Regions from separate parts of the Glutamicibacter sp. NPDC090743 genome, predicted to be linked through region 2. Evidence: predicted binding sites of a transcription regulator. Region 2 holds the regulator's gene; the other holds the start of a gene.
The links. Region 2 encodes LexA, which represses DNA repair genes until DNA is damaged. Its sites were predicted from a motif close to TCGAACANNTGTTCGA; they were not measured.
Positions count from the first base shown of each region.

Region 1 (3,410 bases), on a different contig from region 2:
GCTTGCGGCCCGAAAGGTAGTCTCCGGTCAGCGACTTGGTGTTCTGCTTCAGGCCCTCCAGGGATCCGGAGTGCACCACTTCGCCGCCGTGCTCGCCGGCGCCCGGGCCGATGTCCACGATCCAGTCAGCTTCGGCAATGGTGTCTTCGTCGTGCTCCACCACGATCAGGGTGTTGCCCAGCGATCGCAGGTGCAGCAGGGTGTCGATCAGGCGGCGGTTATCGCGCTGGTGCAGGCCGATGGACGGCTCGTCCAGAACGTAGAGCACGCCGACCAGGCCCGAACCAATCTGCGTAGCCAGGCGAATGCGCTGCGCCTCGCCGCCGGACAGGGTGCCAGCAGCGCGTTCCAGGGTCAGGTACTCCAGCCCGACGTCCAGCAGGAACTTCATGCGCGCGTCGATTTCCTTGAGCACTTGCGCGGCGATCTGCGCCTCGCGTGCGGTGAGCACGATCGTGGAGAGGAATTCCGCGGCGCTACGCAGGTCCATGGCGGCAACTTCAGCGATGGAACGCCCGCCCACCAAGACCGAGAGCGACGCCGGGTTCAGGCGCGCGCCGCCGCAGGTAGGGCACGGAATCTGGCGCATGTACTGCTCGTAGCGGTCGCGGGCGTGATCCGATTCGGTTTCCTGGTGCTTGCGGTGCACGTAGGAGATGACGCCCTCGAAGCCGGTGGAGTACTTGCGCTCGCGGCCGAAGCGGTTCTTGTACTGCACGACCACCTTGTGGTCCTTGCCGTTCAGGATCGCTTCGCGGGCAGCAGCCGGCAGGTCCTGCCATTGGGTGTCCATGGTGAAGCCCAGCTCATGGCCCAGGCCTTCGATCAGGCGGTTCCAGTATTCGGTGGTGGCCTTGCCCAATGACCATGGGGCGATCGCACCCTCGGCCAGGGTGACCTCGGTATCCGGGACGATCAGGTGCTCATCGACTTCCAGCTTGGTGCCGATGCCGGAACAGGCCGAGCAGGCACCGAACGGGTTATTGAAGGAGAAAGTACGCGGCTCGATCTCATCGATGGCCAGCGGATGCTCATTGGGGCAGGCCAGGTTCTCGGAGAACGCGCGCACGCGCTGGGGATCATCCTCGTCCAGGTCCACGAAGTCGGCCAGCACGCGTCCTTCGGCGATGCCCAGGGCCGTTTCGATGGAGTCAGTCAAGCGCTGGCGGGCATCTTCCTTGATGGCCAGGCGGTCGACGACCACCTCAATGGTGTGCTTGACCTGCTTGGCCAGCTTCGGCGGATCGTTCAGCTGGATGGTGGTGCCGTCAACGCGGGCACGGGCGAAGCCCTTGGAAGAGAGCTCCGCGAACAAGTCGACAAATTCGCCCTTGCGCGAGCGCACTACCGGGGCGAGGATCTGGAAGCGGGTTTTCTCCGGTAGCTCCATCAGCTGGTCGACGATCTGCTGCGGAGTCTGCTTGGAGATCGGTTCGTGGCAGATCGGGCAATGCGGACGGCCCACGCGGGCCCACAGCAGGCGCATGTAGTCGTACACTTCGGTAATCGTGCCCACGGTGGAACGCGGGTTGCGGCTGGTCGACTTCTGGTCGATGGACACCGCTGGCGACAGGCCCTCGATGAAATCCACATCGGGCTTGTCCACCTGGCCGAGGAACATGCGGGCGTAGGCAGAGAGAGATTCGACGTAGCGGCGCTGGCCTTCGGCAAAAATGGTGTCGAAGGCCAAGGAGGACTTGCCCGAACCGGAAAGGCCGGTAAAGACAATCATTGCGTCACGCGGGAGATCAATGTCCACGTTTTTCAGGTTGTGCTCGCGTGCACCCTTGACGACCAGGCGAGTCAGATCAGTTCTTTTACTCTGCGATGAAATAGCCACGAGGCCATACTAATCGAAAACTACTTCGAATACGTGTACGAATGGACGCAACTCACAGTTAATTCTCCAAACCCCTGATCCTGCGCACGGCGAGCGCAATGCGTGCTCGTCCATCCACCCGGAATGTCGACCGGTGAGCCGGCGTCCCCATGAATCCAGATCGGACCACGACGTCCCATTCGAGGTACCGGGCCCTTGGATTCCCGCTTGTGCCTGTCACGTGTGCGTCCCCTCCCCAAGTTCGCAGCTATCTCGCAGATGCCAATGAGCGGCGAGCGCATGCTCTGTGTTGCACGAGCGGGAAAACGGATAAAATTCGACGTTCGGTTCACGCCGCCAACCAGGGGCACCGCAACCGCTGATCCGCAATGCAACAACATAGCGAACCTGGCCAAATGTTCCGCGCAATGGCATCGTCCGCGGTGCATGCCATCCGACAGCAATTGTTTTCTGTGCAAGCATTCGACATCATGAGGCAGCGCCACACCGTTCCGTTTCGCGCCCCCCTCACCGGTCACTACACGGACGGGGCATACGGAACAGCCGGTGTTCCTGTAAATCCATGAAACTTCTGCGATGCGAGTCAGCACGTGGCGCGATCCTATTTGTGACCGGCTTTCGGGACACTTTCGTCGAAAGCAAGCTGAGCCTACTCAACACGTCAAAAGTATTGGAAAATTTTCTGTAGACCACTGATTTTTTGGATGCTAGATTCAAGTCATGTTCCATTCATGAAGTTTTCTCTCAATCAGTTCAGAAGACCTACGAATGGATTTGCCATGCCCTCTGATGTTTTGCAAGCTGTTCTTCAGAACGCAGATTTCGCTCCCGCTGTTTCTTCGTACGCAGAAATTTGCCATGCAGAATCTTCATCCGCGACGGAGCTAGCTGATCCGTATTTCGCAGCGTACCCACCCGGAATTGCGGCCGGGACTCTTGAAGAAGCTCAATCCGAGATGGAAGAAACTTTTGCCAACGAGTTTGGTCAGTTCCTCGAAAATGCTTCTTTTGTCGCGTTGCGACAGGGAAGGCCGATTGGGGCGATCTTTGTTGTCGAGAAATCGATCTGGGATGAGGATCTATTCGGCCCATTCATCATCGATCTTTTCGTTGATCCCCTTCATCAAGGGCATGGCCTGGGCCACACCTTGATTGCCGCTGCCGTGTCTGCGTGCAAGAAGCATGGGGCGGACACCCTGAGTTTGCGGATCGGAGATGGAACTTCCGGTGCTGCACTAAATCTATATAAGCGACTTGGGTTCCGCGAATTGGCCTAACCGAACAACGCTGGTGTCATGCTTCGGATAAGTGAAGCATGACATCTCCGCACGCCTCCCCTATAGTACTTTCCTCTACGTGCCGGTACGGGTTCCGGTTACTGACGTCGCGTTGGACGTTTCACTGTGTAACTGGCGCTATCGGGAAGCAGAATCTGTCGATGCAGACGGTGATGCAGACGGTGATGCAGGGTGCTCCGGAACCTCGGGATACAGCTCTGGCGGCAGGCCCACCGTGAATCCGTCGTCGCGGACGACCGTGCCGCTGATGTCGATCGCGCGGGAAGCGTTAT
Region 1 covers NZ_JBIVXE010000001.1:554,881-558,290, reverse strand. The annotation lists gene uvrA (excinuclease ABC subunit UvrA) at 1-1,840, opposite strand, end outside; gene ACIQTS_RS02680 (GNAT family N-acetyltransferase) at 2,572-3,117, shown strand; gene ACIQTS_RS02675 (hypothetical protein) at 3,256-3,410, opposite strand, start outside.
Region 1: the regulator LexA is predicted to act here: its motif matches at 1,866-1,881, upstream of uvrA (excinuclease ABC subunit UvrA).

Region 2 (3,410 bases):
CAAGTTCCTTCAGGCGCGCGACGATGCGGTCCCGCTGGGACTTGATGTCCTCGACCTGGGCCAACAGCAACTCGATGTTCTTCAAGGCCGCGATGGCGGTTGCCTGGGTCACTGCCGACAGGTGGTACGGCAGTCGCACCAAGCGGATGGCATCGGTGACTTCTGGCGCAGCGGCCAGGTAGCCTACGCGCGCACCGGCCAGGCCGAAAGCCTTGGACATGGTGCGCGAGACAATCAGCCGCTGGCGGCCTTCGAGCAGGCTCAGCGCCGAGGTGGTGCTGGCCAAGGAGAACTCGGCGTACGCCTCATCCACGATCACCATGCCGTTATGCTCGCTCATGGCTTCATATACCGCGGTGATGACGTCCAGGCCAAGGGCCGTGCCGGTGGGGTTATTCGGAGAGCAGAGGAAAACGATGTTCGGCTTGTGCTCGCGAACCTGTGCGGCTGCGGAATCGGCGGACAACGTGAAATCTGCGGCGCGTTCACCGGCGATATATTTCGTGTCAGTACCACTGGCAAGCAGCGGGTACATGGAGTAGGTTGGGCCGAAGCTCATCACGGCACGGCCGGGGCCGCCAAAGGCTTGCAGGATTTGCTGCAGGATTTCATTGGAACCGTTAGCGGCCCAGATATTGTCCTTGGTGAGCGAGTGGCCGAGGTAATCGGCTAGGAGTTCGCGAAGCTCGGTGAACTCGCGGTCCGGATACCGGTTCAACGTTGCCGCCGCCTTGGCCACCTCTTGGGCAATGGCGTCGACGACTGTCGGTGGCAACGGATGGGTGTTCTCGTTGACATTCAGCTGAATGGGCACGTCGATTTGTGGTGCGCCATAAGGGGATAGCCCGCGGAGATTCTCACGCAAGGGCAGCTGACTCAAAAGTTCACTGCGGTCATTCACGCATCAAGTCTACGTGCGCAGCGCGCCTGCCGGTGAATCCGCTACGGCAGCAGGTAACAAACTCGAAGCAGGCTGGAGAAGCTAGCCGGCAAGGACCGGAATCGAGAGGGTTTCGCCAACCTGGATTTCGCTGCTGGTCAGGGCATTGAGTTCGGCGATGTGGCCCACTGCCGAGGTCACGTCGTAACCGGTGGCGTAATCCCTGGCCAGGCTCCACAGCGTATCTCCTGGAATAACGGTGACATCAACGGTTCCGACTCCAACAGGAGTATCGGCTGCGGCATGCGCGTCAGAGGCAAACATGGAGATGAAGAAAGCTGCGGCGATGGTGAGTGCGAAAATGGGCATACCTACAAGCACGGCCCATCCGCGACGGTTGATGCGGATCTTCAGTGGTGCCTGGGTCTGATTTGAGTCAAGTGCGACGGTTGCCATGACTTTGTCTCCTCAAGAAATTCAAGTGATGCGAATTTGTATTCGAAAGCGTAGATTCGAAAACTTGTTCGAACCTCGTATATCTGTTCTAACAGAGGTTTGCGGAACTTGTCCAGAAGTTTTCGAACAAATCTTTGAAAGAAGCTCGCTTATCTACTAAGATTTCGAAGTAGACGAGCAATGAAAACATCTCACCATCTAGCGCCGACAGTTTGGGCTTACGAACTTTCGAATGATTGCTAGGGAAGGCAAAATCTCATGTCAGCTTCACAACGCACTCCCCGATCGAATGCACGTTCGCTGACGATTCGCCAAAAGAAGATCCTGGAGACGATCCAGCGGTCAATCGGCAAGAACGGTTATCCACCATCGATGCGTGAGATTGGTGACGCAGTGGGGCTCAAGAGCCTTTCGAGCGTCACCCACCAGCTGAGCCAGCTGGAAAAGCTCGGCTATATCCGTCGAGATCCACGCCGTCCGCGCGCAATGGAAATCCTGCTGCCTCTGCAGCTGGCCGAAGACGCCGAGAAGGCCGAAGTTTCGAAGCCGGTCGAGCCAGATGCCAGCGAAGACGCCAAGATCATTGAATTGAGCACTTCCGCTGACACCACCATGGTTCCCCTGGTTGGCCGTATCGCTGCCGGCGGTCCGATCCTTGCCGAACAGTCCGTCGAAGATGTTTTCTCGTTGCCTCGTCAGCTCGTAGGCCACGGCGAACTGTTCATGCTCAAGGTTTCCGGCGATTCAATGGTTGACGCTGCGATTTGCGATGGCGACTGGGTAGTTGTCCGCCGCCAGCAGACGGCGGACAACGGCGACATCGTAGCTGCCCTGCTCGATGAAGAAGCCACGGTAAAGACTTTCCGGCAGCGTGACGGGCATACCTGGCTGCTTCCGCAGAACTCGCGCTACGAACCAATTTTGGGTGATGCCGCAACGATCATGGGACGCGTCGTCTCGGTGATGCGCTCGCTCTAGAATACGTACGGTCATTGCGCTGGTGCTTGGCACCAGCGCAATTCTCGTTTAACCCGCTATTGGCCGGCGTTCAACTCGAATTGAGCGGCCGCCGAGAAGATCATCCAGCGTTGGATTGCCGCCGAAAGCCGGCGTGGTTCCTGGTCAGCCAGATGGCGCGCCGTTGCCATGACCAGCCTCCTGGCCTGCTCCCGGCTCCGGGCTTCCAAGCGGACATCATTACCGGCGAGGGCCAGATATCGGCAGAGTATCCCCGCGAACAGGTTGCCGTCTCCCCCGCTGTTGAACGAGAGGACCCCGGCAGCAGTTGACAGCGATTTCGTGGTGGCATCGATCAGTACTTTAGCGTGAGCCAGATCAGCAGGCTCGCCAAGCTCAAGCAATGCCCCGAGCACCAGGCCCTGGTTATAGGTGTAGACCGCTGGTTCCACGGCGTGTCCCTGCGTGGTCAACCGAAGTCCGTCCAGATACAGTCCTCGCTCCACGCTGAACAGACTCTTTTCCAGCCACTGGAGAAGCTCTCGCGCGGTCTCTTTCTCCCCGGTACGGGCAAAGAACAGTGCCGCCGGCGCGTTGGCTGGCGTGTTCTTGAAATCCCGCTTTCTGGACCAGTACAGGCCGCCGTCCAGCACCCCATCCATGCCGGCATGGAGCTGCCGTCCCAGCGTCCGAACTGCCGCCTCGGCAGGACGGCTCCTGTGTCCCGTCACCAGCTGCGTGAACTTTGACAGGCGGCCGCTGGCCAGGGCAAGCCAAGCCATGTCGTCGAAGAAGTAGTTGGGCAAGATCCCGAAGTTTCGAATTCGAATGCCGCGCAATAGGCCGTTGGCCCGGGCAAGCGCTTCGCGCGCCCGGTGTTCGTTGCCTTCGTCCCAGTTCGATCGGCCCTCATCGATGATGGCATCCAGATAGTGCGCCTGCCACCAATAGTTCCACTCCGCAAGCGGGTGCGCGAAACCATTGAGATTGCTGAGCATGCTTCCGTCGCGCAACCGATGCGCTTTGCTGTAGCTCTGTCCAATCCACGTTCCGGGCAACCCCATGAGGCGATGCCCGAACCGCTGGTGGGTGTCGATCGCGGCTTGGTGCGCCAATT
Region 2 covers NZ_JBIVXE010000003.1:42,749-46,158, forward strand. The annotation lists gene ACIQTS_RS06650 (histidinol-phosphate transaminase) at 1-901, opposite strand, end outside; gene ACIQTS_RS06655 (LysM peptidoglycan-binding domain-containing protein) at 983-1,336, opposite strand; gene lexA (transcriptional repressor LexA) at 1,595-2,314, shown strand; gene ACIQTS_RS06665 (glycoside hydrolase family 76 protein) at 2,371-3,410, opposite strand, start outside.